DNA from 2 places in the Bradyrhizobium sp. USDA 3240 genome. Region 2 is predicted to be linked to the other one. Evidence: riboswitches for the same ligand, from Rfam matches in the RefSeq annotation. Region 2 holds a riboswitch; the other holds the start of a gene.
What was found. A riboswitch is a leader RNA that binds a small molecule or an ion and turns the genes downstream of it on or off. The one in region 2 is predicted to bind ZMP and ZTP.

Region 1 (5,061 bases), 1.9 Mb from region 2:
ATGTGCAGCACCTTCAAGGCGCTGGCTTCGGCCGCGGTGCTGCACCGGGTCGACCGCGGCGAATCCAGCCTCGACCAGCGCGTGCAGGTTGAGGCCAAGGATATCTTGGCCTACGCGCCGGTGGCCAAGCAACACGTCGGATCGAGCATGACGCTGTCCGAACTCTGCGAGGCCGCCATCACGCTCAGCGACAATACCGCCGCCAACCTGCTTCTGCGCGAGATCGGCGGGCCTGCCGGCTTCACCAGCTTCTTCCGCACCATCGGCGACAATGTCAGCCGCCTCGATCGCTGGGAGGTGGCGCTGAATGAAGCCGTGCCGGGCGATCTGCGCGACACCACGAGCCCGGTTGCGATGCTGAAAAGCTTGCAGCGCGTGGCGATCGGCGATGTCCTGCAACCCGCCTCGCGCCAGAAACTCGTCGACTGGATGGTCGCCAACAAGACCGGCGACACGAGGCTGCGCGCCGGCGTGCCGCGGGATTGGCGGGTTGGCGACAAAACCGGCACCGGCGATCGCGGCACCTATAACGACATCGGCGTGTTCTGGCCGCCCGGCCGCAAGCCGATCGTGGTGACGGTCTACCTGACCGGGGCAAGTGCTCCGATGGAGAAGTGCAACGAGGTGATCGCCAATGTCGCGCGCGCCGTTGCGAATGCGAGCACCGGGCAGACCGGCTAGAGCTGGATAACGCCGCGCGGCATCCCGTCGCCGCGCGGCTCGACTTCGCTGCGCGGCTTCAAAATCGCTGCGCGGCTTGGCAGCATCCAAGGATCATGCGACGCTCAATCCAAATGGCTGACCTGTCAGCAGGCCATACGGAGGACACGTCTTGTATCGCCGCATCGCCCTCGCCGCGCTGTTTGTTGCGGGCCACGCTCACAGCAGCTCTGCTGCGGCCGACCCGGCACGCTGCCGCGAGCTGACCCGCAAATACGAAACCGACAAGGCCCAGCTCAGCGCAGTCGAGATCTCGCTGACGCTATTCTCGGCCGCCAATGCCGATTGCATAAACCTCGCCACCGCGCTGCTCGATGGCGGCGCTTCGGTCGATGCGCGGGACCGGCTCGGCGCAAGGCCGCTGAGCCATGCCGCCCGCTCCGGCCATCTCGACATGGTCGACCTGCTGCTGGCCCGCGGTGCGCCGGTCGATGCGCGCAACCTCGCGGGATCGACCGCGCTGTATCTTGCCGCCGAGCGCGGCCATGTCGCGATCGTGCAGCGGCTGATCGATCGCGGCACCGACGTCAATCTCACCGGACGCAGCGGCGCTTCGGCGGTCGCGGCCGCCGCCTATGCCGGCCGGGACATGGTGGTGCGCATGCTGCTGGCGCACGGCGCCGACGGCCGCAAGGCCGACGACACCGGCAAGCCGCCGGTCGTGTATGCGGCCGCCGGCGGCCAGCTCGGCATCGTCAAGCAGCTGCTCGCACTCGATATCGACATCAACACGCGCTACGCCAACGACCTCACGCTGCTGATGTGGGCGGCCGGACCGGATGAGACCGTGCCGGAGGCGCAGGCGCTCGAGGTCGTCGCGTATCTGCTGGACGCAGGCGCCAGGGTCGACGATCGCGACGCGCGCGGACGCACGGCGCTGATGATCGCCGCCGAAGGCAACCACCCGGCGATCGCGAAGGCGCTGCTCGCCCACGGCGCCGATGCGGCGCTGGCCGACAAGGCCGGCAAGCACGCCGCCGATCTCACGATCCTGTCCGCGCTGCGCGAGGAGCTGACGCCGCGCTGAAGCTTGACGCGATGGACTCATTGGTTGCGGAAGGTCCGCAGGTCGGCTAAATTCTCCTTTGCGAAGAGTCTCCGTGCTCATTCGTCCTATCGCGCGACTGGCGAGCTAACGTGGAATAGACCACGGGGAAGCGCGAAGGGTTCCGACGCCGATCGCCTGGGCAACCAATCTGCTGGAAAAACAGCGTGTTGAGGAGCCCGATCATGCCGTCGTTTCGCAACGAACTGTCCATCAACGATCAAGAGATCGCCGCTGCCCTTGTCGGGGAAGAGCGCCGTCAACAGGACGGCGTCGAACTGATTCCGTCCGAGAATTACACCTATCCGGAGGTGCTTGAACTGCTCGGATCGGTCTTCACCAATAAATACTCCGAGGGATATCCGGGACGCAGATACTACGGCGGCCAGCAGTATACGGACGACGTCGAGAACCTCGCACGCCAGCGGGCCTGCTCGCTTTTTCGTGCCGAGCACGCCAACGTTCAGCCGCTTTCCGGATCACCGATGAATCAGGCCGTCTACCTCAGCCTGTTGCAGCCCGGCGACACGATCCTCGCCATGGACCTGTCCCACGGCGGTCATCTCACCCACGGCGCGCCGGTGTCCCACATGGGGCGTTTGTTCAACTTCGTTCGCTACAAGACGGCACCGTCAAACGGCGCGATAGATTTCGATGGACTGCGCGCGATTGCGCGTGAAGCGCGTCCGAAGATGGTGTTGTGCGGCTACAGCTCCTATCCGCGCGACCTGGACTATGCGGCGTTCAAGAATATCGCCGACGAAGTTGGCGCGCTCACGATGGCTGACGTGAGCCACTATGGAGGGTTGGTTGCCGCGAATGTCATGCGCAATCCGCTTGATGCCGGCTTCGACGTCATGACGACGACATCCCACAAGACACTGCGCGGCCCCCGCGGCGGGATCATCCTGTGCCGGAAGGAAAATGCCGGTCGGATCGATGCTTCCGTCTTTCCCGGGTTGCAGGGCGGACCTCACATGAACGTCGTGGCCGGGACTGCCGTGACGCTCAAGAAGGCGGCGACCTCGGATTTCCAGCTTTACGCGCGACAGGTTCTGCGCAACGCGAAGGTTCTTGCCGGCGCGCTGATGGAACGCGGGATGAAGCTGGTCACGGACGGGACGGACAATCACATGATGGTCGTCGATACGATAGCGTCCGTCGGGCTGGACGGGCGAGCAGCCGAGGACGTGCTCGATGCCATCGCCATCACCACAAACAAGCAAGTTATTCCAGACGATCCGCGTCCGCCGCTCAGGCCAAGCGGTATTCGAATTGGGACACCGGCAGCGACCACGCGTGGCATGGGAGATTCCGAAATGCGCCGTATCGGCGAGTTCATTGCGGGGGCTCTGCAGGCGAACGGAGACGATGCGATCCTCGCGCGTCTCAGGTCGGAGTGCATCGAGATGTGCCGAGCTTTTCCTGTTCCAGGCGTGGTGTCCGGGTCTCGACCGAACTGACCGGAACTTTGACGCTCAGATACGCGGAACGGGGTCGGGCGCTCGCGCCCGACCCGACCGCCAAAAACGCATATGCGACAGCCCTGCGCGCGCGTGAGGGTCAACCTGCCCGCCGCTACAACCCCGCCAGGTAGTCCACCAGCGCGTCGAGGTCGTCCGGCGACGTCGCTATCATGAGGTCCGACATGCCGGGATTGTTGCCGCGGGCGCGGGTGCGGAAATCGGCGATGGTCTTGGCGAGGTAGTCCCGTCCCATCCCGGCGAGCCGCGGCACCGTGCCGTCGCCCTGGAAGCGATCGAGGTGGCAGGCCGGGCAACCGACCGAAGCGCTGGCGCTGAGTGCCTTCGCTGCGACGTCCTTGGGCGCGCTCGGCTGGCCGAGATTCGGCCACGGCTTCTGCGAAAAATATTCCGCGATCGCCAGCATGTCGTCGCGCTCGAACTGGGTCGCGATCGGCTGCATGATCTCGCTCTTGCGATCGCCGCGCTTGAAATCGCGGAGCTGGATATAGAGATAGCCGGCCTGCTGGCCCCAGATCGTCGGAATGGTCTTGTCGACGGGCTTGCCGTCCTCGCCGTGGCAACCAGTGCAGACCTGCACCTTCTCCTCGATCGTCTCCGCGCGCGCATGCGCCGCAATCAGCAGCAGCGCGGCGCCGCACATCATCAATTTACCAAGCATCTGCTCATCCTAAGGCGCAGTATCCGTCCACCTGCGTCATTGCGAGGAGCGATAGCGACGAAGCAATCCATGCTTCCGCATAGGTGACACGATGGATTGCTTCGCTTCGCTCGCAATGACGCGGTTAGAACTTTCATCAAACAAAGCGAAGGCGGGACCGAACCGGTCCCGCCAATGCTTGCACGTGCGATTATGCATCCCGTCTCGGCTCAGTCGAGCGTGAAGGCGATGATGTTGTTGCCGCGCTTGTAGTCGAGCTGGGTGTTTCCGCCGGCACCGACCACGACATATTGCTTGCCGCCGATCATGTAGCTCGACGGCGGCGCGTTGACGCCGGCGCCGGCGCGGAAGCTCCACAGCTCCTTGCCGCTCGACGAATTGTAGGCCGCGAACTTGCCGTTGCCTTCACCGGTGAACACCAGGCCGCCGGCCGTGGCGAGGATGCCGCCGATCATCGGCTCGGGCGTCTTGACCTGCCATTTGATCTTGCCGGTGTTGTAGTTCACCGCGGTGATGTTGCCCGACTGCTTCTCGCTCGGGATCACCTTGAAGGCGCCGCCCAGCCACAGCTTGCCGTTCGGATAGGCGGAGCTTTCGACGTGGTAGGTCATCGGCTGGTGCAGGTTGATGGCGTAGGCCAGCTCCTGTCCCGGATCGGTCGCGATCGGCGACCATTCGACGCCGCCATTGGCGCCGGGCAGCATGCGCGCACCTTCCTTGGTCGGCAGCACCCACATGTTCTCCTGCGGCACCATCGCCTCGGAGAAGCGGATCAGGCTGCAGTCCTTGCGATCGTGCACATAGATGTGCCCGGTCTTGCCGGCATGGATAACACCGGGAATCGTCTTGCCGTCCTTGTCCTTGACGTTGACCAGCACCGTCGGGCTGACCGCGTCGAGATCCCAGACGTCATGGGCGATATACTGGAAGTGGCAGACATACTTGCCGGTGTCGAGATCGAGCGAGACCAGCGAGTTGGTGTAGAGGTTGTCGCCGGGCCGGTTCGAGCCGTCGAGGTCGGGCGACGGATTGCCGACGACGAAGTAGATCCGGTTGGTTGCGAGATCGACCGACGGGTTCTGCCACACGCCGCCGCCGAGCTTGGCATAGGGATCGCCGATCTTGGCGAGCACGTCCTTCTCGGCCTGGAT
Region 2 (5,061 bases):
GCCGATTTCCATGTAGGAGGAAATGCCGGACGCGTTGCGCGCAAGCCAGGCCAGATACGGCGCGAGCTGGCTCGGATACTGCCAGAGGTGGAGGCCCCTGCCGAAATACGGCGCAAGCTCCGGCGGCTGCTCACGCAGAAGCTCATCGTTGAGGCCAAGCGCAGGGATGAATTCCCTTTCGAGGAATTCCACGTCCAGCCGCTGAGCCGGGGTCAATGCCGCGATGGTGCCGATCGTCTCACGAACGAACGGCGCAAGATCGGCGAAACGCTGGTACCGGTCGGCTGGAGCAAACTGGGCGTTGAGCATCGGCGCAATCACACGGACGGCTGGAGGGACACGCGGAGACTCCGGTCGTCGCGCCTCCAATGATTGAACGGATGGGACATCCGTCTCGGGCGCAGAATCTTGCAGCCGGCCTCAAATAGTCCGGCCGGCACGAACCGTTGCTGCGCTGCCCTCACCCGCTCGGGATCTTCCGGCGCACGGCCTCCACGCCGGCATCGGTGACGCGATATTTCCGCCCCATCTCCGGCAGGATCCAGCCTTTCTCGATCATTCCGGCAATGGTGCTCGGGCCGACACCCGCGGGAAACGGCCGGCGATGTCGGATCGCGTCGATCGCGACCCGCTCCAGATGGGTGGCGACATGCGAGGGGCGCGCGCGAAACGCCTTGGCCATAATGAGGACCGACAGCACCTCGGCGCGCCGGCGCACGGCCGATGCGCTGCGGGTCAGTTCGTTGCTGATCTCGAGAGCGTTCTTGCCGGCCCTGGCGAGTTCTCTGAGCCTCTCGTCCTCGTCAGAGCTCCAGCGCCGCACGATCCCCATCTGGCCCTCACCGCCTGGATACCCATCTCGAACCGATGCATACGCAGGCGGCGCTGATTTGCCATGTGACTTTCGACACCTCTTGATGTGACGTTGGAGACTGTCGCCATCAAGAAGGCCGATTGCGGTGCCGCTCGATGCGGCACTCAGAGCATGATCCGATTGAATCGCTTTAGTGCTTGCTGGGTTCAAGCGTGATGAGCACGCCGGTCGGTTCGGGCTCGTGCGGCCGCAGCGACGTCAGCTCCGGATCGCTCCACTCGGCAAGGCTAACCACCTCACCGGTCTGCCCCGACATGTCGGCGCTCTGGGCGGGTTCGAGTACCTTGAGCCCGGTGGTGTCGACGAAGAATGTGTGCTCGCCGAACACGCTGTTCAGCTGCGCCACCGCCGGATGATCATCCGGAAGCACCTGCGCGTTCAGTTGCGTCATGGTCTGCTTGACTTGCGTGGAATTGAGCTTCATCCGCTGTTCCTTCTTTGTTGGTTCCGGCCTTGGATGTTTCCCTGGCTGGTTCCTCCCCGCCCGCACCCCTCGCCGGGGGCTTCGAAGTCTCGAACCGATCAGGCCACGAAACGTTCCGAGCGCGCGACGCATTGACCGCCTGCGCGCGGGTTCCAGATCCATCGCTGTGTGCAGTGTGGCCGACGCGAGGCGCAACGGCTCGCTACGTGGCAGAAGGCTTCTTCCTGGCGAGCCCTTCGAGATGCACGCGGCGCGCGGCGGATTTGCGTGCGCGCGCCCTGGTGCGGCATGCCCTGCAGCGCACGGCCTTGGTGAACACGTCGCCCTTGGCAGTCTCGTACCACCATTTCTGCTGCAACGGCGTCCAGACCTCGGCAACGCCGCAATCCTTGCAGACGAACGGCTCGGGCCGATAGGTTCCGCGTTCGACGAAATCAGGAATCGAATAGCTGTTCGTGGGTGCGAGCTGGCTCGTGACCACCGGAACCTCGTCGCGCGCCAGCGCGATCTTGTAGTCGCGCAGGCGCAGCCGTTCGGCGGCGCGTTGTGCCAGCGTGCGACGCCATTCCTCAGCCTTGTGCTGCTTGGCTTCGATCTCGCTGCGCGTCTGCTTGCTGCGCTTCACGCCCACACCATCCGTCTTGCACCGTATCGACGAATTTGCCGCCCGGCGGTCCGGCCATATCAGGACGACGTCATTGATACGCCCAGTTCGGGGCAGGCTTGCCATGGTAGCCGCAGCATTGCCGGGCGGCCAGATCGATCCGGGCAGAGGTTATGTCCGCTGCTGCTCCGCCGGCCGCATGTGGATCAGCGCATCGAGAACCAGGACAAGGACGGGGCGCTGCTCGTCGTTGACGAGCTCGGTCTTGAAGATCACGACGGCGTCGCGCCGTTCCGGTCTGACGGTGATTTTCTGGATCTGGGATTGCCCGGTGAGCGTGGCGCCCGGGCGGACAGGGCTCGGCAGACGGATCTCGAAGCTCCGCCCGACGATGCCCGCCACCTTGGTCCAGATCGCCTCCACGACGAGCCGTTGATAGATCGCGATGGTGTTGAAGCCGCTTGCGATCAGTCCGCCGAACGGGCCCGCCGCAGCCGCGACGGGATCGGTATGGATCGGCACCGGATCATATTTGCCGGCGAACTCCAGGATCTCGGCTTCGCCGATGGTGTAGGTGCCGAGCTGGAATGTCTGGCCCTCGGTGAGATCTTCCGCATACAGCATCGCCCGCCTCCGTGTGTCGCGCGACGATAGACCAATGCTGCGGGCGTTCCATTACCTCTGGGGTCACATCCAGGCACGAGACGCGCGCGGAGCCCGCCGCTCGCGCCTCGCAGCAGGCATCCCCCGCTGTTGCAGCCGGGCCGCCCGCGCCTTGGCGGCCTTCACGGTGTTCTCCATCAGGCAGGCGATCGTCATCGGGCCGACGCCGCGTGGCACCGGCGTGATCGCGCCGGCGACCTGCACCGCCTCGTCGAAGAAGACGTCGCCGCACACCGCGTAGCCGCCCTCCGGCTTCTCGACGCGCGTGGTGCCGACGTCGATGACGATGGCCTGCGGCTTGATCCAGTCGCCGCGCACGAGGGCAGCCTTCCCCACCGCGCTGACCAGGATATCGGCCTGACGGCAGATCTTGCTGATGCCGAGGGTGTGGATATGGGTCTGCGTCACGGTCGCCTGCTCCTGCAGCAACAGCGCGGCCATCGGCTTGCCCACGATATTGGAGCTGCCGATCACCACGGCATGAGCGCCGGTGAGATCCGGCCGGATCGACTTGATCAGCCTGAGGCAGCCGAGCGGCGTGCACGGCACCAAGGCATCGTCGCCGTGAAACAGCCGGCCTGCGTTCAGCGCATGCAGGCCGTCGACATCCTTCGCGGGATCGACCGCCGCCATCACGCGCAAGGCGTCGATATGCGCCGGCAGCGGCAGCTGGATCAGGATGCCGTCGATATCGTCACGCGCGTTGAGCGCATCGATCCTGGCCAGCAGATCGGCCTCGCTGGCGTCATCCGGCAGGCGTTCGACCTCGCCGCGCAGGCCAAGCCGCCCGGCCATCCTGACCTTGCTCTGCACGTAGATCTGGCTCGCCGGGTCATCGCCCACCAGCACGACCGTGAGCCCGGGGGCGCGGGGCAGCCGGTCCAGTTCGTTCGCAACCTTGTCGATGACAATTTGGGCATGTGCATGCCCGTCAAGAATGTTCGCCGTCATGGCACCTCCGTTTCGAAGCGGTGCCCAGGCGCGCGGCGTTCAGTCTCTGCGCTCCCCGATGGTGGTCCATCCAAGCGCCAGTCGCGCAGATCGCGCCGTCATAGCCGCCCGGCCCGGCAAACGCAAATCACGCTCCCTTGCGGCCGAACCGGCGACGAATTGCCCCTGCTTTGCCGGTGGATCGGTGCCGGGCAGGCCCCCTCCGGGGGTAGGATTCGGGCAGAACTTGCGATAAGCCTCGGCGCTTGCCGGGCTTTTCCGATCCCCGGCGCCATCCTTCCGGTCATCACGCCACTTCGGATATTTTCATCATGAGACATATCATCCTCGCGCTGGCGCTCCTCTGCCCGGCCGCCGCGCTTGCCCAAGGCACCGCTCCAGCCACCACGCCACCCCCCGCCGCCGACAAGCCGGCGGCGGCCCCGCAGCCGATGGTCGGCGACAAGCCGCTGGTCCAGGTCGGCAAGAAATCGGCAGCCAAGAAGGGCGAAAAGGCTGCACCGGGCAAGCCGCAATCGGTCGCGCAGAAGCTCCAGGCCTGCCAGGACATCGACGACGCCACCAAGGAGCGGCTGATGTGCTACGACGAGATCTTCAAGCCGCAGCCCAAGCCAAAAGCCGCCCCTGCCAAGGGCGTTGCCGATTGTCGGTTCGTCAAGGAAGAGGACGAGCGGCTGACCTGCTACAACGGCTTCGCCGACAAGATTCCGCGCCTGCCGCGCTAACCGGTTCCGGCCACCCGGCCGCCTACCCGCAACCGGTTACCCGCCTGATCTCGCGGACATGAAAATGCCGCCGCAAGTGTTTGCGGCGGCCTATCGATTGCCGGTTGCGGCGTGTCCTTGTCTACCAGGTGCCGAAGCCGCCGAAGAAGCCCATCCGCGGCTGCTGCTGCGCGACACGGTAAGGCTGATACATGCCGGGCTGGGCCAGCCGCATCGGCTGCTGGGAATGCGTATGGCTGCGCGCAATCTTGTGCTTCTTCGGCGCCTGCACCGGCTGCTCGGCCGGCTTCGCCTCGGCCACCACGGTGCCTTTCTGTGCGTCAGCCTTCTCCGGCGGAATGAACTGGGCGAACGTGTTGCGGACGCGGGCCTGCGCCGATGCGTCGCTGGCAGCCGGCGGGGCCGCTGCGGCAACCGCGTTCACCTGCGACGGAACGAGGGTCGGCAGGTTGGTGTCGTACACCACCCGCTCCGGCAGTTTCTGGGTCGACTTGATGCGTACCATGGTCTTGCTGTCGACGCCGGGCGACGACAGGCCCTGGCTGGCGACCACGGCCTCCTGCGGTACAAAGGCATTGACGACGAACAGCAGCGCAAGCAGCACGCCACCAACGAACAGGAAATAACGCGCCACAGGCATTTTAGGTGCTCCCCCCGCGCTACGGGCGCGGTTCAACTCGACGCGACGACACCAGCCATCGCGCAACGAATTCATCGTCCGCGCATGATCACCCGGACAGACGCCATCCTGCGCTTCCGGGTCGTTCTCTAACGGTCGGCTTATTAGTTAGTTCCTGCCTGGCCGTTACGGTTCACCCGG

Region 1: it holds a riboswitch for ZMP and ZTP, as region 2 does, so the genes downstream of both, ACVIGA_RS12535 (serine hydroxymethyltransferase) here and ACVIGA_RS03250 (bifunctional 5,10-methylenetetrahydrofolate dehydrogenase/5,10-methenyltetrahydrofolate cyclohydrolase) in region 2, are expected to answer to the same signal.

What each region holds. Positions count from the first base shown of each region.
Region 1 is NZ_JBSSGD010000002.1:2,497,464-2,502,524, forward strand. It holds gene bla (class A beta-lactamase) at 1-681, shown strand, start outside; gene ACVIGA_RS12530 (ankyrin repeat domain-containing protein) at 833-1,747, shown strand; ZMP/ZTP riboswitch at 1,831-1,916, shown strand; gene ACVIGA_RS12535 (serine hydroxymethyltransferase) at 1,951-3,228, shown strand; gene ACVIGA_RS12540 (c-type cytochrome) at 3,344-3,910, opposite strand; gene ACVIGA_RS12545 (outer membrane protein assembly factor BamB family protein) at 4,120-5,061, opposite strand, start outside.
Region 2 is NZ_JBSSGD010000002.1:558,498-563,558, forward strand. It holds gene ACVIGA_RS03225 (hypothetical protein) at 1-309, opposite strand, end outside; gene ACVIGA_RS03230 (hypothetical protein) at 461-832, opposite strand; gene ACVIGA_RS03235 (hypothetical protein) at 1,005-1,298, opposite strand; gene ACVIGA_RS03240 (zinc-ribbon domain containing protein) at 1,501-1,923, opposite strand; gene ACVIGA_RS03245 (MaoC/PaaZ C-terminal domain-containing protein) at 2,074-2,526, opposite strand; gene ACVIGA_RS03250 (bifunctional 5,10-methylenetetrahydrofolate dehydrogenase/5,10-methenyltetrahydrofolate cyclohydrolase) at 2,590-3,516, opposite strand; ZMP/ZTP riboswitch at 3,532-3,611, opposite strand; gene ACVIGA_RS03255 (hypothetical protein) at 3,828-4,241, shown strand; gene ACVIGA_RS03260 (hypothetical protein) at 4,363-4,881, opposite strand.